One region of the Mesorhizobium sp. M1142 genome, then DNA from elsewhere that is predicted to be linked to it. Evidence: predicted binding sites of a transcription regulator. Region 1 holds the regulator's gene; the other holds the start of a gene.
What was found. Region 1 encodes HrcA, which represses chaperone genes, less so after heat shock. Its sites were predicted from a motif close to GTTAGCACTCNCNNNNNGNGAGTGCTAAC; they were not measured.
Positions count from the first base shown of each region.

Region 2: the regulator HrcA is predicted to act here: its motif matches at 6,548-6,576, upstream of NKH42_RS26250 (co-chaperone GroES).

Region 1 is NZ_JAMYMK010000005.1:38,720-49,527, forward strand. It holds gene NKH42_RS10325 (RNA polymerase sigma factor) at 1-555, shown strand, start outside; gene NKH42_RS10330 (glutathione S-transferase family protein) at 571-1,194, opposite strand; gene cysK (cysteine synthase A) at 1,363-2,343, opposite strand; gene NKH42_RS10340 (LysE family translocator) at 2,497-3,114, opposite strand; gene NKH42_RS10345 (PQQ-dependent sugar dehydrogenase) at 3,202-4,557, opposite strand; gene NKH42_RS10350 (hypothetical protein) at 4,658-4,855, opposite strand; gene hrcA (heat-inducible transcriptional repressor HrcA) at 4,889-6,001, opposite strand; gene rph (ribonuclease PH) at 6,147-6,863, shown strand; gene NKH42_RS10365 (VOC family protein) at 6,896-7,306, shown strand; gene rdgB (RdgB/HAM1 family non-canonical purine NTP pyrophosphatase) at 7,336-7,983, shown strand; gene hemW (radical SAM family heme chaperone HemW) at 7,980-9,143, shown strand; partial or broken gene NKH42_RS10380 (low molecular weight protein tyrosine phosphatase family protein) at 9,148-9,448, shown strand; gene NKH42_RS10385 (hypothetical protein) at 9,714-9,899, opposite strand; gene rsmI (16S rRNA (cytidine(1402)-2'-O)-methyltransferase) at 10,076-10,808, shown strand, end outside.
Region 2 is NZ_JAMYMK010000021.1:40,698-51,505, reverse strand. It holds gene NKH42_RS26300 (heme lyase CcmF/NrfE family subunit) at 1-98, opposite strand, end outside; gene ccmE (cytochrome c maturation protein CcmE) at 113-556, opposite strand; gene ccmI (c-type cytochrome biogenesis protein CcmI) at 560-1,696, opposite strand; gene NKH42_RS26285 (RT0821/Lpp0805 family surface protein) at 1,775-2,209, opposite strand; gene NKH42_RS26280 (ATP-binding protein) at 2,319-3,746, opposite strand; gene NKH42_RS26275 (response regulator transcription factor) at 3,757-4,422, opposite strand; gene NKH42_RS26270 (hypothetical protein) at 4,487-4,786, opposite strand; gene NKH42_RS26265 (DUF3168 domain-containing protein) at 5,171-5,581, opposite strand; gene NKH42_RS26260 (DUF1488 family protein) at 5,848-6,114, opposite strand; gene NKH42_RS26255 (hypothetical protein) at 6,111-6,383, opposite strand; gene NKH42_RS26250 (co-chaperone GroES) at 6,628-6,966, shown strand; gene groL (chaperonin GroEL) at 7,066-8,685, shown strand; gene NKH42_RS26240 (hypothetical protein) at 8,764-8,925, shown strand; gene NKH42_RS26235 (transglycosylase domain-containing protein) at 9,079-10,808, shown strand, end outside.

The sequences.
Region 1 (10,808 bases):
GGCCTTTTGGCGCTGATGCTGTTCGCCGAAGCGCGGCGCGCGGCGCGGCGCAATGCGGCGGGCGATTATGTGCCGCTGGCCGAGCAGGATCTTGCACTGTGGGACGATACACTGATCGATGAAGCAGAGACGCTGCTCGGGCGCGCCGCGGCCAAGGGCGTTGTCGGCCGCTACCAGCTTGAGGCCGCCGTGCAGTCCGCCCATGCGACAAGACGGCTGACCGGCGGCACCGACTGGGTCGCGATCAAGGAGCTCTATGACGCGCTGTCAGTGATTGCCGGCTCGCCGGTGGTTTCGATCAACCGTGCGGTGGCCATTGCCGAGGCCGAAGGTGCTTCGGCAGGATTGGGCGCCCTTGATCAACTCAGCGGCGATAAGCGGCTGTATGACTATCAACCTTACTGGGCCGCCCGCGCGGGCCTGCTGGCCAGGCTCGGCAAAGTTCCGCAGGCGAGCGAGGCCTATGACCGGGCCATCGGCCTCGAACGCGATCCAGCCGTGCGCCGGTTCCTGCAGGAACGACGGGCAGAGCTCGGCCGCGCGGAAAAAGACTGAGACAAGGCGGAGTGCTCAGGCCGGCCACATGTCGTGGGAAGCATTCAGCCTCTTCATCACCCGATGTTCCCGCAAATTGGCCCACAGGCGTTCGATGTTCGGCCAAGCGGTTGGAACCTTCGCGACCTCCGGATGCCAGGCCACCAACATGACGAGATAGATGTCGGCCAGCGAGAGTTGGTCGCCGGCCAGCCAGTCGCGGCCGTCGAGGGCGGCATCGAGAATGGCGAAGCTGCGATCCATTTCCGAGACCGCCGCCTGTTTGAGGGCGTCCACGCCACCGGCGTCGGCCGTGTAGCGATGCGCGTAGAAGAACCGCAGGTTGGCTGGATAGATGACGGAGGACATGAAAAACATCCAGCGCAGGAAATCCGCACGGTCAGGCGAACTTGCCGCGGGCGCCAGTCCTGCTTCCGGGTGGCGCTCGGCCAGCAGGATGCAGATCGCCGCGGATTCGGTCATCGAGCGTCCGTCCGGCAAGATCAGGACCGGCACCTGGTTCAAGGGGCTGATATCAAGAAAGGCCTGATCGAGGCGGCCCTTCGGAACGTCGATCTGGTGGAAAGGCACGCCTGCCAAAGCGAGCGCCGCCTCGACAACAAAGCCGCCGGTATTGGCACGCGTATAGAGCTTGTACATGAAATCCTCCGCCAGCCGGCATAGGGCCGGTGGCGATTTGAACCGGAAGCACCACCCTGCTCAAGCGAGCGACGGCCGCCACAGGTGTTTTTTCAGCGGTCCAGCGAGCTGCGATCTAGACCCTGGGCGTTGTTATTGGAACCTGTCGCGAGATGAAGTGTCGAGGACTTACGCACCCAGCCCTTCGAACAGGATCGTCGACAGATAGCGTTCGGCGAAGGATGGAATGACGACCACCAGGTTCTTGCCCTTGTTCTCCGGCCGCGAGCCGACGACGATCGCCGCTTGCAGGGCGGCACCCGACGAAATGCCGACCGGCACACCTTCGAGCCGAGCGACGAGCCGTGCATTGGCAACCGAATCCTCGTTCGAGACCTTGACGATCTCGTCGTAGATCGTCGTGTCGAGGATTTTTGGCGCGAAGCCGGCGCCAATGCCCTGGATCTTGTGCGGGCCTGGCTGGCCGCCCGACAGCACCGGCGAGGCTTCCGGTTCGACGGCGACGACATGCACCGAGGGCTTGCGCTTCTTCAGCACCTGGCCGACGCCGGTGATGGTGCCGCCGGTCCCGATGCCGGCAACGAAGATATCGACTTCGCCATGGGTGTCGTTCCAGATTTCCTCGGCCGTGGTGCGGCGATGGATTTCCGGATTGGCGGGGTTTTCGAATTGCTGCGGAATGACGGCGTCGGGCAGTGTTGCCGCCAGCTCGTCGGCCTTGGCGATGGCCCCCTTCATGCCTTTCGGCCCTTCGGTCAGCACCAGCTCGGCACCGAGCAGCGCCAGCATCTTGCGGCGTTCGACGGACATGGTTTCCGGCATGGTCAGAATCAGCTTATAGCCCTTGGCGGCGGCGGCAAAGGCGAGCGCGATGCCGGTATTGCCCGAGGTCGGCTCGATCAGCGTGGTCTTGCCGGGCGTAATCCTGCCCGAAGCCTCCAATGCCTCGATCATCGACACGCCGATGCGGTCCTTGACGGAGGCGATCGGGTTGAAGAATTCGAGCTTGGCCAGCAGATTGGCGACGACACCCTTCTCCCTGGCGAATTTATCCAGTCGCACCAGCGGCGTGTCGCCGATCGTCTCGGTGATCGAATTGTAGATGCGGCCGCGGCCGGGCACGTGTGTGTGGGTGGCGGGCTTGTTCATTGGTTTTCCTCCCAGAGGTCAAGCGGCAAGAGCCGGGCGGGCATAGGATAGAGCCATCCACCGCGCAAGATAGGCACGTTCGAAAAATATCCGGGTGACGGTCGTGCTGAATACCGGCGCCTTGCAGGGCGTTGGGCGGATTGGCGAAGAGATCTACTGGCGGGCGGCAATTGCCGCCGCCGCACCGACCATGAAGCCGGCGGCGGTGCGGTTGAGTGCCCTCAGCGCCCGCGGCGACTTCAGGAACCAGCGCGCCTTGGCCGCCAGCGCCAGATAGGGCACCAGCACCACGAGCAGAACGATGATAGTGAGCGCGACCAGGATGCCGTAATCGGCCAGTGTGATCGTCTTCAGATCGACGATGGTCGGGGTGATGGCGAGATAGAAGATCATCGTCTTCGGATTGCCGAGTGTGACGGCGAGACCGGCTACAAAGCTGGATGCCAAGCCGCCTTTGCCTTTCTTCGCCTCTACCGTTTCGGGCGTGATGCCGCTCGTCCAGAAACGCCAGCCAAGAAAAGCGAGGTAGGCGACGCCCAGCCATTTGATGGCCAGGAAGACCATGCCGAACGTCTGTGCGACGAAAGCCAGGCCGAGCACCACGGCAGTCAAATAGGTCAGGTCGCCGAGCATCAGCCCGAACGACATGGCCAGCGACGAGCGGAAGCCGGAACCCAGCGCACGCGCAACAAGCGCGGTGACGCCTGGGCCGGGGATGGCTGCGGCGATGCCGAGGGCGGCGCTATAGGCGAGGAACCCGGTGAGCGTCATGGTTCGCGCTTGTCGCACAATGTTGAAGTTGGGTGAATTCCCTCGGGCCGAATTCGATTGCGCCAGCGCAGCAGGCGACGCCGCCGTTCAGGAGCGGCCGTCTTCGTAGGTAACGCGCCAGATGGTGCCGTTACCGTCCTCGGTGACGATCAGGGAACCGTCCTTGGCCATGGCGACACCGACCGGGCGGCCCCAGACGGCGTCGTTCGAGATGACGAAGCCGGTCATGAAGTCCTCATACTCGCCGGTCGGCTTGCCATCCCTGAATTTGAGCCTCACCACCTTGTAGCCGGTCCTGGCGCCACGGTTCCACGAACCATGCATGGTGACGAAAGCATCCCCTCGGTAATCCGCCGGAAAGTTCTTGCCGTCGTAGAAGGCTATGTTCATCGGCGCCGAATGCGCCTGCATCAATACATCGGGGACAGTGGCCTTGCCGGCGAGGTCTGGCCGCTCGCCCTGATGGCGCGGATCCTCGTGGTTGCCGATGTAGTACCAAGGCCAACCATAGAACGCACCGTCCTTGACTTCAGTTGCAAACTCGAACGGCACATTGTCGCCGAGCTCGTCGCGCTCGTTGACGACGCACCACAACGCGCCGCTGGCGGGCTGCACCGTCATGCCCGTACAGTTGCGCAGGCCGGTGGCGACAGTTCGGGGATTTTTCCCGTCCGGGTCAAAGGCGAGCACATCGGCACGGCCGTCCTCGGGGCCCCAGGCCGCCCCGAGCGGCTTTGATTTCGCCCAGGCGTCGAGGCCGCCATCCGGCTGCTTGTCCATGTCCTCGGCGACATTCGAGTCCGAGCCAACCGATAAAAAAAGCGTCTTGCCGTCAAGCGAGAAGGCGATGTCGCGGGTCGAGTGACCGCCCGACGGGATTTTGGCGACAATGGTTTCTGGTTTACCGGACGCCTTCAGGTCACCGTCGCGATAGGGGAAGCGGACGATGCTGTCGCTGTTTGCGACATAGACCCATTGCGGCTTGCCGCCTGGCGGATAGAAGGCGATGCCGTATGGATAGTTGAGGCCTTGGGCGAAAATCGCTTTCTCGATGGGTTTGGCGCGGCCCTCGGCCAGACGGTAGACGCGTATTTGGTCGGCATGGCCGTTTGCGATGAACAGGTCGCCGTTCGGAGCGATGCGAACGACGCGCGGATTATAGAGTCCGGAGGCGATCATTTCGGCCGAAAAGCCCGGCGGCAATTCTGGCTCGGCGCTTTCGGGCCGTTCCGCCACGCCGCCGCCGTTCGAAGCGGATTGAGCGGGGTCGGCTGCCGGCATGTCTTGCGGCCCGATCAGGCGGCGGACGCCAGGCCTGTCGGCGTGCCAATCGCCAAAAGCGGCTTCGCCTTTGAGCACCTTTTGATCCGCCTGCTGGGCGGCTGCCGGTGTCGCGACAAGGAGGGCAGCGGCAACGGCCGCAAAGCCGCCAGATCGGATCATTAACGTCCTCCGAGGTTTGCCTCGAAGAGGGCAAACGGGATCAGGCATTGGTCGTTCCAAGCGGTGGTCCAGCACACGAGGATTTGAAGCCGAACCCCGTTCAGTTGCCAGAGGCGTAGAAGTCGTCGTCGAGTCGCTTTTCCAGCGCGACCAGATCGGCCGGCAGCGGCAGGCCCATGGCCCGCATCTCTTGCAGCTTCTCACGCAACTGCTCTTGCACCTCGTGGTGATCCTCAGGCTGATTGACCATTTCCTCGAGCAGCAGGCTGATCTGGGCCTTGAACGATTCCAGCGCCATTCTTTTTCTCCTTGCGGCAGGCCGCGGCGGCTCCTAGCGCAGCATGCGCGAAATCAGCTGCGCGGTATAGTCGACCATCGGTACTATGCGCGCATAATTCAGCCGCGTCGGCCCGATGACGCCGAGCGCACCGACGACGCGCGCGTCCTTGTCGCGATAGGGTGCCACCACCAGCGAGGAGCCCGACAGCGAAAACAGCTTGTTTTCCGAACCGATGAATATGCGCACCCCCGGGCCTTCCTCGGCGAGGTCGAGGAGCTGGATCAGTCCATCCTGCGTCTCCAGATCCTCGAACAGATGCCGCAGCAATTCTATGTCGGCCTGGGCGGTGACGTTTTCCAGGAGATTGGCGCGGCCGCGCACGATAAGCCGCCCAGGCACCCCGCTTTCGGCGCCTGCCCAGACCGCCAGGCCCTTCTCGACCAGATCCTGCGACAGCGTGTCGAGGGCTGCCCTGGTCTCTTCCTTGATGCGGGCGATCTCGACCCGGGCCTCGGCCAGGGTGCGGCCGCGGATATGGGCGTTGAGGAAGTTGGAGGCTTCGTGCAATTGCGAGACGGTGATGCCGGCGGGCAGATCGATGACGCGATTTTCGACGTCGCCGTTCTGCGAGACCAGCACGGCCAGCGCCTTGGTCGGCTCGAGCTGGATGAATTCGATGTGCTTCAGCGCCGCCTCATTTTTGGCGGCGAGCACGAGGCCGGCGCCGCGCGACATGCCGGACAGCATCTGGCTGGCCTCGGTCAGCATATGCTCCAGCGTCGCGCCCGAGCCGGAGGCGCGCACCTGCGCCTCGATGGTGCGGCGCTCCTCGTCGGAGAGGTCGCCGAGTTCCATGAATGCATCGACGAAGAAGCGCAAGCCGGCCTGGGTCGGCAGCCGGCCAGCCGAGATGTGCGGCGCGTAGATCAGGCCGAGATGCTCGAGGTCGCTCATCACGTTGCGGATGGTGGCCGGCGACAGCGATGACGGCAGGATGCGCGACAGGCTGCGCGAACCGACCGGCTCGCCATCCTTCAAATAGGAATCGACGATGCGCCGGAAGATGTCGCGCGAACGCATATCGAGCGATTGAAGCGCGGGCGGTTGAAGTGCCGGCGACGAGAGCAATGGCGACTGCGAACCGGGATCGACTACCTTGGTCATTCGAGCCAGAAACCTCCGGTCCGAAGATATAGACTTCCGCGGCGTCGGCGCAACCGGTCCATTTTCCTTTGCGCCTCACGCCCCGTGCGGCTACAAGCCGGCCAAGATTCCCCGGCCAAGATTCCGAAGAAAGAAAGAAGCCTGAATGCGCCCTTCCAAACGCCAATTCGACGAAATGCGCCCCATCTCCTTCGAGCGCGGCGTCTCCAAGCATGCGGAAGGCTCGTGCCTGGTGAAGTTCGGCGACACGCATGTGCTGTGTACGGCCAGCCTGGAGGAAAAGGTGCCGGGCTGGATGCGCAACTCCGGCAAGGGCTGGGTGACGGCGGAATACGGCATGCTGCCGCGTTCGACCGGCGAGCGCATGCGCCGCGAGGCTTCGGCCGGCAAACAAGGCGGCCGCACGCTGGAGATCCAGCGGCTGATCGGCCGCTCCCTGCGCGCCGTGGTCGATCTGCAGGCGCTCGGTGAGCAGCAGATCACCGTCGACTGCGACGTGATCCAGGCCGACGGCGGCACGCGCACCGCTTCGATCACCGGCGGCTGGGTGGCGCTCTACGACTGCCTGCGCTGGATGGAAGCCCGCCAGATGGCGAGCCTGGGCAAGGTGCTTAAGGATCACGTCGCGGCGATCTCCTGCGGCATCCATGATGGCCAGCCGGTCATCGATCTCGACTATATCGAGGATTCCTCGGCCGGCACCGACGCCAATTTCGTCATGACCGGCAAGGGCGGCATCGTCGAGATCCAGGGCACAGCCGAGGGCGAGCCGTTCTCGGAAGAGCAGTTCGCGGCGCTGATGGAGCTCGCCAAGAAAGGCATTCAGCGCCTGGTCAGCTTGCAGCAGATGGCGGTGGCTTAGCTGCGGTCAATATTGGAGAGATTGGCGATCCTGTGACTCCTTCCGCAATCCTGGAATCAGCACTCTACGTGACGGACCTTGCTGCCGCGGAACGGTTCTATTCGGGCGTCCTCGGGCTCGATCTGCTCGGTAAGGTCGATGGCAGGCATCTCTTCTTCCGCTGCGGCGACGGCGTGCTGCTTATCTTCAATGCCGAGGCGACCAAAGTGCCGCCGCGGGCCGACGCCAAGCTGCCCGTGCCGCCGCATGGCACGGTCGGCGAGGGCCATCTTTGCTTCGCCGCAAGCGCGGATGAAATCCCACGCTGGAAAGCGCATCTTGAGGCGAAGAAAATCGCCATCGAAAGTGAGTTCGAATGGCCTCAGGGCGGTCGCTCGATCTATATTCGCGACCCCTCGGGCAATTCGATCGAATTCGCCGAGCCAAGAATTTGGGGCATCTGATGCATTCGCCGCCTGTTCATTCACCAACTATTCATTCGCTTGATGGGCATAAGATCGTCGTCGCAAGCCACAATGCCGGCAAATTGCGCGAATTCACCGATCTGATGGCGCCATTCGGCATAGAAGCGAAGTCCGCAAAGGAATACGGCTTGCCGGAGCCGGACGAGACTGGCACCACTTTCGAGCAGAACGCCTTCATAAAGGCCTTGGCCGCCGCCAAGGCAACTGGATTGCCGGCGCTGTCGGACGATTCCGGCCTGTGTGTCGATGCGCTCGACGGCGCACCCGGCGTCTACACCGCCAACTGGGCCGAGACGCCGGACGGCTCCCGCGACTTCGGCATGGCCATGCAGCGCACGGAAGTGGCCTTGCAAGAAGTTGGCGCGATCACGCCTGCCCAGCGCAAGGGCCGCTTTGTCGCGGTCATCTGCCTTGCCTTCCCTGATGGCCAGGCGGAATATTTTCGCGGTGAGGTCGAGGGCACGCTGGTATGGCCGCCGCGCGGCGAGCTCGGCTTCGGCTACGATCCGGTGTTCTTGCCCGATGGGTTCGAAAAGACCTTCGGCGAGATGAGCGCGGAGGAAAAGCATGGCTGGAAGCCCGGCCAGCCAACCGCATTGTCGCACCGTGCCCGTGCCTTCCAGAAATTCGCCCAAGCCCGATTGGCCGGCGCATGACCATGCTGCTCGACCGCAGCCCCGGTTTCGGCGTCTACGTCCACTGGCCATTCTGCGCGGCCAAATGCCCCTATTGCGACTTCAACAGCCATGTCCGCCACCAGCCGGTCGACCAGGAGCGTTTTGCCCGCGCCTTCGAGACCGAGCTGGCGACGATGCGCGGCCGCACCGGGCCGCGCGAGGTGACCAGTATCTTTCTTGGCGGCGGCACGCCATCGCTGATGAAGCCGCAGACCGTGGCGGCGGTGCTGGATGCAGTGGCGAAGAACTGGACGGTGCCCGGTGGCATCGAGGTGACGCTGGAGGCCAATCCCTCCTCGGTCGAGGCCGAGCGCTTTCGCGGCTATCGCGCGGCCGGCGTCAACCGGGTGTCGCTTGGCGTGCAGGCGCTGAACGACAAGGATCTGCGCTTCCTCGGCCGTTTGCACAATGTCGATGAGGCTCTGCATGCGATCAGCCTGGCGCGCGAGATATTCCCACGGCTGTCGTTCGACCTGATCTACGCGCGACCTGGTCAGACGCCGGAAGCGTGGCAGGCGGAGCTCGAGCAGGCGATCGGCCACGCCGCAGACCATCTGTCGCTCTATCAGCTGACCATCGAGGAAGGCACGCCGTTCCATGCACTGCATGCGGCAAGGAAATTCATCATTCCAGACAATGAGCTTGCCGCCGATCTCTACGCGTTGACACAGGAGATCACCGCCGCGCACGGACTGCCGGCCTACGAGATTTCCAACCACGCCAGGCCCGGCGCCGAAAGCCGGCACAATCTCACCTACTGGCGTTATGGCGAATATGTCGGCGTCGGTCCCGGCGCGCATGGCCGGTTCGTCGAAAATGGCCGCCGCGTGGTGACGATCGCCGAGAAAATGCCGGAGACCTGGGCCAATCTGGTCGAGGCCAAGGGCCATGGCGTTACCGGCGGCGAAATCCTGACGCGCTCGGAAGAGGCCGACGAGTTCCTGCTGATGGGGCTGAGGCTGGCGGAAGGCATCGACCTTTCCCGCTACGAGGCATTTTCAGGGCGCGGCCTGTCGACGGCACGGCTGTCGGTGCTGCAGGACGAAGGCCTGGTGGCATCGATCGGCAATGCCCGCCTGCGCGCCACGCCGGCCGGCATGATCGTGCTCGATGCGGTCGTGGCGGATTTGGCCAGATAGCACGTTGAAGAACGTTCTCTTCACCTGCAGCCAGAATCGCTTGCGCAGCCCGACGGCGGAGCAGGTGTTTTCCAAGCGGCGGGACATCGAGGTCGCTTCGGCCGGCACTAATGACGCATGAACTCGTCGCCTGGGCCGACATCATCTTCGTGATGGAAAAAACGCACCGCGCCAAACTGCAGCAGAAATTCAAGACAAGCCTGAAAAAGGCTCGAGTAATCTGCCTCGATATTCCCGACGACTATGCATTCATGGACCCGGCTCTGGTGGACCTGCTGGAGCCCCGCGTCTCGAAGTATCTGGGTGAAGGATACATGGCGGAGCATTCGCAACCGCGCTTCGAGAACTGTCTCGACCGATCGCTAAGGTTTGCGGGGTCAAGCCTCGTGCTTGTGGCGGTGTTTGGCGCGATCTTTTTCGCTGGTCTCTCCGGAACGGGCCGGCTTGATCTCGCTTTTGTCGCGTGAGGCATGGTGCTGGTCGTCTGCGGAATGTGACGCTGCGCCATCGCGGGCGCTTTTTGTTTCGAGGCGGGTGATGAAAATGTCGAAGCGATTGGGCATCGTCCGGTCAGTGCTCCATCGTGCGGTCGGTTTCGTTTGCTTGCTTGCTCTCTGTCGATCGCTGGCGTGCAAGCGGCTTCTTGGCTCTGCCATCTGCGGCTTCGGCAGGCAGGCTCTTGTCGCATGGCGCGGCGAAGCGTTTGCGGCCGGCATAGTAGGGTTCGAAAACGTCCTGTATGGTCAGGCTGTTCATCCTGCTCCTCCCGAGATCAGGTGTAAAATTCGCCGGCAACGGTTTCGTTCCCTACTATGGCGAAGGCATGGCGGCTGGTTCACGTCGGCATCCCTTTTGGAACCCGGGCCTTTGCAACCCAGGCTTTTGCAACCAAGCGTGAGCCGTGCCAAACAGGGTCGAACGGAGTTGTGCAGGTGACCGGCGAATCGGCCAAACGCAGTTATGTGGTCGGGCAGACCGAAATCGCCGCCCGGCCGCTCGAGCCGGCGCTCTACCTGGTGGCGACGCCTATCGGCAATCTCGCCGACATCACGCTGCGCGCGCTGGAAACGCTCGCCGCCGCCGATATCGTCGCTTGCGAGGACACACGTGTCAGCCGCGTGCTGCTCGACCGCTACGGCATCCGCCGCCGCACCACCGCCTACCACGAGCACAATGCCGGCGAGGCCGGACCGAAGCTGATCGCGGCGCTGCTGGCCGGCCAAAGCGTAGCGCTGATCTCGGATGCCGGCACGCCGCTCATCTCCGACCCCGGCTACCGGCTGGTCGGTGAGGCGCTGGAACGCGGCATTCGTGTCGTGCCGATCCCCGGCCCGTCAGCAGCACTTGCCGCTTTGACGGCATCCGGCCTGCCCTCGGACGCGTTTCTGTTTGCCGGCTTCCTGCCGGTGAAGACCGGGCAGCGGCTGACGCGGCTGGAAGCGCTGAAGGCGGTGCCGGCAACGTTGATCTTCTTCGAATCGCCGCGCCGGCTGGCCGAGACGCTCAGTGCCATGGTCGAGGTGCTGGGCGGTGCCCGCAAGGCGGCGATCGGCCGCGAGCTGACCAAGACTTTCGAGGAGATGCGGACCGGCACCCTGCAATCGCTCGCCGGCCATTATGCGGGAGCCGATACGCCCAAGGGTGAAATCGTCATCTGCGTCGGCC
Region 2 (10,808 bases), on a different contig from region 1:
TTGTGGTTGCCGGTGCGCGCGCCGAACATCGGCACCACCGTCTGCACCAGGGCCAGCGCAAACGCCAGGACCAGGGCGAAATGTCCGGTTTCAACCATTGTCGCCGCACCCGCTACTCACTCTTGCTCTCCTGCCACACGCCCTTGGCCTTGAGGCCGTCGGCCACCTCCTTGGGCATATAGGTCTCGTCATGCTTGGCGAGCACGCTGTCGGCGACAAAGATGCCGTCGGGGCCAAACGAGCCTTCGGTGATCACGCCCTGCCCTTCCCGGAAAAGGTCGGGAAGAATGCCGGTATAGGTGACCTTGACGTCCTTCTGGTTGTCGGTCACCGAAAAGGCGACGGTGGCGCCTTGGCTACGCTCTACTGTGCCTTTTTCGACGAGGCCGCCGAGCCTGATGCGCTGGCCCGGCTGAAGGCTGGCGGTGGCCAGATCAGCCGGCATGTAGAAATAGGAGGCCTTCTGGCCAAGCGCACAGAAGGTCAGCCCGGTGGCAACACCGAGAAACCCCAGCCCTGCGGCGATCACCGACAGTCGTTTCTGCTTGCGCGTCATCGTCTACTCCGTCGCCGTCACGCCGAGCGAGGCAGCAAAGGCGGTGAATTTCCTGGCCTGGTCACTGTCCGCGCCAAAGACGGCGATACCGCGATTGAGCGCGTCACGCGCCTGATCTGTCTTGCCCAGCACGACATAAGAACGAACGAGCTGCATCCACCCTTCCTCGTCGCGCGGATTTTGCCGAAGCTTTTCATCGAGGCTGGCAACCATAGTGCTGATCATGGCTTGCCGGTCCTGCGGCGACATCGAGGAGGCAGCATCGATATCCTCGGCGCTCGGTCCTTTCGCGGGCGCTCCGGAAGCGACGCTGCGGGCGGCGGATTCGGCCAGCGCCTGCTCGACGGCGCCGCGCCACGGCGAGCCCTGCGGCAAGGCGGCCAGCATCTTTTGCCAGGCCGCCGTGGCTTCAGCTATGCGGCCCTCCTGTGCCATGCCCATGGCGAGATAGAACGCGGCCTTCGGATTGGCCGGATCGAGCTTCAACGCCGCCTCGAACGCCGCCTGCGCTTCGGCCGAGACAATGCCGCCGGCCGCATTGGCTATCGCCTCGCCAAGACCCGCCTGACGGGCAGCGCTGTCGCCGTCGAGGCGGATGGCGTTGCGATAGGCGGTCACCGCATCGGCGTATCGCTGCATGCGCAGATAGACCGGCGCCAGAACGTCCCAGCCACGGCCATCGGATGGGTTGGCCGCCAGGTGCGCCTCGGCGCGGGCTATCAGCTCGTCGACCGAGCTGTCGGCGGGGTTCTTGGCCAGGCGTTCGCTGAGTGGCTGCGATGGCAGGTCGGGTGAGCCGAGCTGGCCATAGAGGCCCCAGCTGAGCAGCGGAACCACCAGCACGGCAGCCGTCGCCACCAGTCTTGTCGACCGCGACGGCTGCGTCGCCGTCTCGCCGGCCTGGCCGGCATTGCTCAGGCGAAGGATGCGGCGGGCGATTTCGGCGCGAGCCTCTTCGGCCTCCATCGGCTGGATCAGGCCACGCGCCATATCGCGGTCAAGCTCGGCCAGCTGGTCGCGATAGACTTCAAGGTCGTGATCGCCGGCAGCGGACGCGTTCTTCGATCCACCGGCCAACGGCAGCAGCACCGCCAGGCTTGCGCCCAGCGTCAGGATTGCGGCTATGACCCAGAACAGCATGGCTCTTCCAATAGAACGAGACCCCTGCCCTGCCAACACAAGCGTGCTGCGACGCTTTGGCGGAAACGGCCGGACCAGCTACGTCAGCGGCGTCCAGCTGCCGTCGGCATTGCGGCAGGCGGTTCCGCGCGCGGTGGCGCCGGCGGTGCCGGTAAACACCGTATGGGTGTATTGCCGGCAGTCCTGCGATCCGACGCGATAGGGCTGGGCGGCAACCACTTCGCCGCGATGGGCCGAACTGTCGCTCTTCCAAGCCACTTTCTGGCCGCTCGCCGTGTATTCAAGCGCCTTGTATTCCGCCTCGAGCGCGCTGCGTTTCTCGGTCTCGCTCAGGCCGGCGCCGATAGAGCCGCCGACGAGGCCGCCGCCCATGGCGGAGATGATCGTCGTCGCCACCTTGGCGCCGCTGGGGGGCGTGGCGGCCGGCGTTACCGTAACGGCCGGGCCCTTGCTGAGCGTTGTGCAGCCGGAGACGGCGAGCAGGGCGGAAACGAGCGCGACGCGAATCTTCATGCCAATACCGGCTTTCTTGAGCTGGACCGCCGCGCTGTCAGCAGGCTGGCGCGGCGATAATGTCGATGTTTGTCGGAAATTTGGCCGCAGCCGGCCACCTGGAAAAGCATTACTGAAGGCTCCGCAATCGAACCATCGCCTTCAATCCACCCATGACGGATCGTTCCAGCGCCAGAGAGCCTCCATACTCGTTGACAAGGTCGGCGACAATGGCAAGTCCGAGCCCGCTGCCCGGTTTTGTCTCGTCGAGACGCCGGCCGCGCTGCAATACCTCGCGCGCCTTGTCGTCGGGAATGCCGGGGCCGTCATCCTCGATGGCTATCTCGAATAGATTGGCCGCGCCCTCCTTGCTGGCGCCACCCTTGCTGGAGATTGGCTTCACGGAAACGGCGACCGCGCTCCTTGCCCATTTCATCGCATTGTCGAGCAGATTGCCGAGCAACTCCTCCAGGTCCTCGCGTTCGCCGGCAAAGACGATGTCGGTGGCCGGCAATGACAGCGACAGCGCCGTCTGCGGGTTAAGCTTCTGCAGCACCCGCACCATGCGCTGGACCAGCGGTATCACCGGCGTTCGGTAGACGACGCTGTCGCGCTGCGCGGCGACGCGGGCACGTTGCAGATAATGGTCCACTTGCTTCTGCATGGAAGCAGCCTGCTCGGCGATCAGCTGCCCCTTGGCGCCACCCAGCGCCCGCGCCTCGTTGAGCAGCACGGCAAGCGGCGTCTTCAGCGAGTGCGCCAGGTTGCCGACCTGCGTGCGCGACCGCTCGACGATACGCCTGTTGTTCTCGATCAGCGCATTGGTCTCGTTGGCGAGCGGCTCGATCTCGGCCGGGAAACGGCCGTCGAGGCGTTGCGCGGTTCCTTCGCGCACCATCGCAAGCGCATTCCTGACCCGGCGCAGCGGCTGCAGGCCGAGCAGGATCGCAATCGCGTTGATGGCGATCATGCCGACGCCGAACAGCGACAGATAGGTCAACAGGCGCCGCTGGAAGGTAGCGATTTCCTGCTCGAGCTCGGTCTGGTTGCCCATGACACGGAAGCGCGCGGCGCGATTTTTCGCATCGAGGACGAACTCGCTCTCGAACACCTCCAACTGCTCGCCTTCGATGCCATCCGCTGAATAGCTGCGCTGGAAGCTGGCATTGAAGGGCACCTCGGCAACGCTTGGCGACGGGATCGCCTTGGTCATCGACGACGAATGGAGATCGCCGTGCACGCCTTCCGAGGCGGGCTCGACCGACCAGTACCAGCCGGAATTCGGCTCCGAGAACCTCAAATCGCCGAGGTCGGGGGCGCCCGTCAACTGGCCGCCTTCGGAAACGCCCACCGAGCCGATCAGGTTGAACAGATGCGCCGAAAGCAGGCTGTCGAAACCGCGCTCGCTGGCCTGGCGATAGAGCGTGGTGATCAAGGTGAAGATGACGACCAGAGTGAGGATCGCCCAGACCGTGGAAAAGGCGATGACGCGAAACGCCAGCGAACGCGGCCATGACCGCAGCGACGGCGTGTTCGAGACGGCGGGTTTTGTAGTCAGCGGTTCCGCGTTACGCCTCCGGCTTACGCATGCGGTAGCCCATGCCGCGAACGGTTTCGATCATGTCGATGCCCATCTTCTTGCGAAGCCGTCCGACAAAGACCTCGATCGTGTTGGAATCGCGGTCGAAATCCTGGTCGTAGAGATGCTCGACCAGTTCGGTCCGGGACACCACGTCGCCCATATGGTGCATGAGGTAAGCAAGCAAGCGGAATTCGTGCGAGGTCAGCTTCAGCGGTACGCCGTCGACGTCGGCTTTGGAGGCTTTGGTGTCGAGACGCAGCGGCCCGCAGGTCAGCTCGGACGAGGCATGCCCGGCAGCGCGCCGGATCAGAGCGCGCACCCTGGCCAGAATTTCCTCGATGTGGAAGGGTTTGGTGACGTAGTCGTCGGCGCCGGCGTCGATGCCGGCAACCTTGTCGCTCCAGCGGTCGCGTGCCGTCAGGATCAGCACCGGCATCTTGCGGCCGCCGCGCCGCCAGCGCTCGACCACGCTGATGCCGTCCATCTGCGGCAGGCCGATGTCGAGCACCACGGCATCGTAGGGCTCGGTGTCGCCGAGAAAGTGCCCTTCCTCGCCGTCGAAAGCGCGGTCGACGACATAGCCGGCATCGACCAGCGCGTCGCCGATCTGCCGGTTGAGATCCTTGTCATCTTCGACGACGAGTACGCGCATGCGGAAGGCCTGTTGAAGCTGTTCAGATATAGGCCGATTCCGGCAGACTGGGAAACGGCACGGTTCAGTTCAGCGGAACGACGATCTCTGAGCGACGGGGACGCTGCCCGTCCTTGCCCGGAAGGAGCACGACGATGACGCAGACCGGCTGGCCGCCGCGTGTCGACTGCGAGGCCTTGGCCAAGGTGCCGCCATTCTGCTCCGCCACCTGCTGGCCGATCGCGTAGCAGTCGGACGCGGCGAGGACGACCGGCTGGGGCTGCTCGGGGGTGACAGCGGGGATCGCCATCGCTTGCGACGCAAGCAGGCCGGCGGCTGAGAGCGCCAGTGCCGCGGTCCGGAAGTGGGAGCGAAGGGTTTTCATGGCCAGCGTTCTAACGCGCCGGTGCTGAACGTGATATGAACGGTGAACGCTCGAATGCATGCCCGCCACACCCCTGAAGCGCGAGATTACCGGATTGCCATTTCGCCGCCCATCCCGCGAAATTGCCAAGTTTAACCTAGCCCTCCGATCCTCCGCCGACAACCGGGCATCGTTTGGCGGTGAAAGGCAATCGCTTTAGGTTTGCCCCGACTTCGACAATCGATCCGGCAACCGAAGGCAGATTCAGCCGAACCGACCGGAAATAAAAAAACCCGCTCTGCGACGGGTCATTGGCGCCAATCAGCACCATAGCCAAATTAGTAGCATAGCTGCCGGCACAAAGCAAGAACAAAATTGCCCGATTTTACGGAAAGTGCCCGACGCTCAGCCGTCTTCCTCGATCACGGCGCGGAAGCGCAGCAGCCCGTGATGGGCCGAAAGGTCCTCGTCGTAGCGGGCTTCGGCGAATTCGAGCTTGAGATGGGCGCGACGATGTTCACCAAGCGAGAGCGCCGCATCTCGCAGGCGGGCGCTGACCAGGTCCATGATGTCGGTGGTTTCCTTGCTGGCCTCGGACTTCGACCAGACATGCAGCGTCAGCAACTGCTCGGCGTTGTTCTCCGTCCCCGTTGCCCAGTCGTAGACGCTGGTGCGGCCGAAGGTCATGTGGGGGAACGCAACATTTTCCGGGGCATGGTCGAACAGTCTTGCATCGCCCAGTGCCGCCGACAGGTCGGGATCGCCGTTCACTGCCTCGAATATTGCCCTCTGCAATTCGACGGCCGGCGCGGTCATTGTCTTTGCCCTCGCCCGTCGCGTCGACCTCCCGGCTGCGTAGCTGCGTTGCATGACGGCATCCCGGCAAAAGCGCGAATCAGCGCGTCTCATACGGATTATGAACCTTCATGACCTCGGGAATAAGCCCTGCTCCTGGAATGCGCGACGCCGCAGCCCTCTGCGTCACGGACCCCTTGACCGGCTGAACGGTCGCGACGTCAAGCGGCGAGCGAAGGCGGACCGGAAGCCCTGAGAAAGCGTCTTGTGGACGGATTGCGACGGATCTAGCGAAAATCGGCCGCAGTCAGCACATATATGCTCCTGCGGGTGCGGGCATAGGCATTCCTGGCGACATCGTGGATCGAGTTGGAAGCCGTGTCGAAGGCTGCCAGGTAGGTAGCTTCTGAGGCCGCCGTTCCCGGCTGCATCTTGGAGATGGCATCGGTAGCGACAGAGAAGGAAATCTGGAACATGCCGTCATGGCCGACGAAGCGGATGCGTTTGCTTGCCTCGTCGTAGCTGCGGCTGGGATTGGGAAATGTCAGGCTCATGGTTTCGCCTCCATCGATGCGGATACGGCCTTCTTGACTGCCCGTGACGCCCGCTTCTTCTTTGCGGCGACCGGATTCAGAGCTTCCGCCGCGCGGTCCGCCTCTTCCTTGGCCAGTCGCAATTCCCTCAGCCTTGCCGTTTTGATGCTCCTGGCCTTGGCCTCCGAGAGATATTCGGCAGTTGCTTTGTTCCGTTCCGCCGTCTTCTTCTGGTTTTCCATGAAGCGAGCCTGAGCTTTTTCCATGATGTTCTGATTGCCTTCGGCCATCGGTAAAATCTCCCTTGCAGCGAAAGTCATGACTGTGAACTTCATCGTAAAATAGGTGTTCAAAGACAGAAATTCAATTTCATTAATATTCGGCAGGACCCGAACACCAAGGGATGACCAGGCAAGATAATACGTTCAATATTTTATATGCCCTATGAATATTTTTTGGCACTCCTATCAATCGAGTGCCAAGGCGCCTATAGAGAGGGGGCGGCCGCCTAAGCCGGCCCCAGAAAGAGTCCCCATGAAATTCCGGCCACTCCACGATCGCGTCGTCATTCGGCGCGCCGAAAGCGACACCAAATCCAAGGGCGGCATCATCATCCCCGACAATGCCAAAGAAAAACCGCAGGAAGGCGAAGTGATCGCTGTCGGGCCGGGCGCGCGGGACGAAAGCGGCGCGCTGATCCCGCTCGACGTCGAGGCCGGCGATCTCATTCTGTTCGGCAAATGGTCCGGCACCGAGGTCAAGATAGACGGCGAGGACCTTCTGATCATGAAGGAGGCCGACGTCATGGGCATCATCGAAAAAAGCGAGACGGGCATCATCGACAAGACCGTGGCTGCCAAGAAGGCCGCCTGATTGGAAGGCCGCGCGCCCTCCCGCGCGCGCAAAGGACGCTCCGAGCTTTGATTCAGGCGCTGCAAGCGCCTTGCCACGACAACCGAACTGGAAAAGATCATGTCTGCCAAGGAAATCAGATTCTCCACCGACGCGCGTGACCGCATGCTGCGCGGCGTCGAAATCCTCAACAACGCCGTCAAGGTGACGCTCGGCCCCAAAGGCCGCAACGTCATCATCGACAAGGCCTACGGCGCGCCGCGCATCACCAAGGACGGGGTGGCCGTGGCAAAGGAAATCGAGCTTTCCGACAAGTTCGAAAACATGGGCGCACAGATGGTGCGCGAAGTGGCCTCGAAAACCAACGACCTCGCCGGCGACGGCACCACCACCGCCACGGTGCTTGCCGCTTCCATCCTGCGCGAGGGCGCCAAATTCGTTGCCGCCGGCATGAACCCGATGGACCTCAAGCGCGGCATCGACCTTGCCATCAGCGCCGTCGTAAAGGAAATCCAGGCCCGAGCCAAGAAGGTCAAGTCCTCAGGCGAGATCGCGCAGGTCGGCACCATTGCCGCCAATGGCGACACCAGTGTCGGCGCCATGATCGCCAAGGCGATGGACAAGGTCGGCAATGACGGCGTCATTACCGTCGAGGAGGCCAAGACCGCCGAAACCGAGCTAGACGTCGTCGAAGGCATGCAGTTCGACCGCGGCTATCTCTCGCCCTATTTCGTCACCAATGCCGAGAAGATGCGCGCCGAGCTGGAAGACCCTTACGTCCTCATCCACGAAAAGAAGCTCGGAAATCTGCAGGCCCTGCTGCCCATCCTCGAAGCCGTGGTGCAAAGCGGGAGGCCGCTGTTGATCATCTCCGAGGACGTCGAGGGCGAAGCGCTGGCAACGCTGGTCGTCAACAAGCTGCGCGGCGGCCTCAAGGTAGCGGCCGTCAAGGCGCCTGGCTTCGGTGACCGCCGCAAGGCGATGCTGGAAGACATCGCCGTGCTCACCGCCGGACAGATGATTTCCGAGGATCTCGGCATCAAGCTGGAGAACATTACCATAGACATGCTCGGCCGCGCCAAGCGCGTGCTGATCGAGAAGGACACCACCACGATCATCGACGGCGCCGGCGAGAAGACCACCATCCAGGCGCGCGTCCAGCAGATCAAGGCGCAGATCGAGGAAACCACGTCCGACTATGACAAGGAGAAGCTGCAGGAACGTCTCGCCAAGCTGGCGGGCGGCGTTGCCGTCATCCGCGTCGGCGGCGCCACCGAATCCGAGGTCAAGGAAAAGAAGGACCGCATCGACGATGCGCTGAACGCCACGCGCGCGGCCGTTGAAGAAGGCATCGTTCCGGGCGGCGGTGTCGCGTTGCTGCGCGCCAAGGCTGTGCTGAACGGGATGACCGGAGCCAATGCCGATGTGACGGCGGGCATTTCGATCGTGTCGAGAGCGCTCGAAGCGCCGATCCGGCAGATCGCCGAGAATTCCGGCGTCGAAGGTTCGATCGTCGTCGGCAAGCTCGCCGACGGCAAGGATCACAATCAGGGCTTCGATGCCCAGAACGAGGTCTATGTCGACATGATCAAGGCCGGCATCGTCGACCCGGCGAAGGTGGTACGGACGGCGCTGCAGGACGCGGGCTCCATTGCGGCGCTTCTGATCACGGCGGAAGCCATGATCACCGACGTTCCGGCGAAGGAAGCCGCTGCTTCGCCCGGCGGCATGGGCTATTGACCAGCCACTGCCGGAAACAAGCCTGAAAGACAGCCGCCGGGTATCCCCGGCGCGCACCATCGGCAAGGAGATCGATCAATGATCGCATTCGTCCCGAAGCCAAATGCAGCGGCGAAAATCGAAGTGGCCGAGGAAAGCCGCTTCGATCGCATTCGCAGGCTTGCCGACAAGCACAGGAAAGCCAACGCCGGTATGATAGGCCGCGACCCGAAAAAGATCGCGGACAAGCGTCCCATGTGACGCTGCCGATCCTCAGCACCCACGCAAGCGCGGAACCTTCATCGCCCTTGTAGGCAGCACCAAAATGGACGAATAGTCTTGAAAGGCGCGCCGCCGTGAAATTGCCGGCATGCGGTTTCTCAGTTGGCGGCGTCCCCGCAGCCGGATCCTGGAATGGCCAGTCCTTTGGAACCACGCAAGAGAAGAGGTCCGATCGCCGCAAGGCTGCTGGCGGTGGATGCGTGGATCGATTCCTCTGCCTACGAAATCGGCTTCAGGGCGCGCCAGTTCTGGGAGGCGGCCACCATCTTCTCGCGGCGTTTCCGCGTCGGCGGCTGGCGCCGCGGCCTGATCGAACTGTTGAGTGAAGGCTTTACGCTCGGTGCCGGCGGCATCGTCGTCCTTTTGGCGCTGGCTTTGCCGGCCTTCCAGATAACCGCCGGCGACTGGCGCACGCAAGGCGACTTCGCCGTCACCTTCCTAGACCGCTACGGCAACGAGATCGGCCAGCGGGGCATCATCCAGCGCGATTCGGTGCCGGTCGACGAGATGCCCGACCATGTCATCAAGGCGGTGCTGGCCACCGAGGACCGCCGTTTCTTCGACCATTACGGCATCGATGTGCTCGGCCTGTCGCGCGCCATCTTCGAGAACGTACGGGCAAATTCCGTCGTCCAGGGCGGCTCGAGCATCACCCAGCAGCTGGCCAAGAACCTGTTCCTGACCAACGAACGGACCTTCGAGCGCAAGATCAAGGAAGCCTTCCTGTCGCTGTGGCTCGAAGCCAATCTGTCGAAGAAGGAAATCCTGCAGCTTTACCTCGACCGCGCCTACATGGGCGGCGGCACTTTCGGCATCGAGGCAGCAGCCGATTTCTATTTCGGCAAGAGCGTCAAGGACCTGAACCTTGCCGAGGCGGCGATGCTGGCCGGCCTGTTCAAGGCGCCGACCAAATACGCGCCGCACATAAACCTGCCCGCCGCCCGTGCGCGGGCCAATGTGGTACTGTCCAATCTGGTCGATTCCGGCTTCATGACCGAAGGCCAGGTGCTGCAGGCAAGATTACACCCGGCCGAAATCGTCGACCGCGGCGAGCAGAAGAGCCCCGATTATTACCTCGACTGGGCCTTCGACGAGGTCAAGAAGATCGCCGCCAAAGGCGGCCCGCACTCGCTTGTCGCCCACACCACTTTCGACGCCAACATCCAGAAGGCGGCCGAAGAATCGATGGAGTTCCACCTCCGCCAGTTCGGCAAGGAATACAACGTCACCGAGGGCGCCATCGTCGTCATCGAGACCAACGGCGCCGTCCGGGCGATCGTCGGCGGCCGCGACTACGGCGCCAGCCAGTTCAACCGCGCCACCAAGGCACTTCGCCAGACCGGCTCCTCGTTCAAGCCCTATGTCTATGCGACGGCGATGGAGCATGGCTTCACGCCGGATTCGGTGGTGTCCGGCGGACCCATCTCCTGGGGCAGCTGGTCGCCCCACAATTACAATGGCGGGTCGGCCGGCAAGGTGACGCTGATCACGGCGATGGCCAAATCGATCAACACCGTGCCGGTGCGGCTGGCCAAGGATTATCTCGGCATCAAGCCGATCAAGGCGATGGCCGAAGCCATGGGCGTCGAGTCGCCGCTGGAATCGCACAAGACCATGGTGCTCGGTACATCGGGCATGACTGTGATGGACCAGGCGACGGGCTACAGCGTGTTCGCCCAGAACGGCTTTGCCGGAACCCGGCACGGCATAAGCCAACTCTTCAACCGTACCGGCGAGGTGGTCTACGACTTCGCCAAGGACGCGCCGCCGCCGCACCGGGTGCTGTCGGAGCAGGCGCTCAAATACATGAACACCATGCTGGCGGCGGTGCCGGTGATCGGCACGGCCCGGCGCGCGGCCCT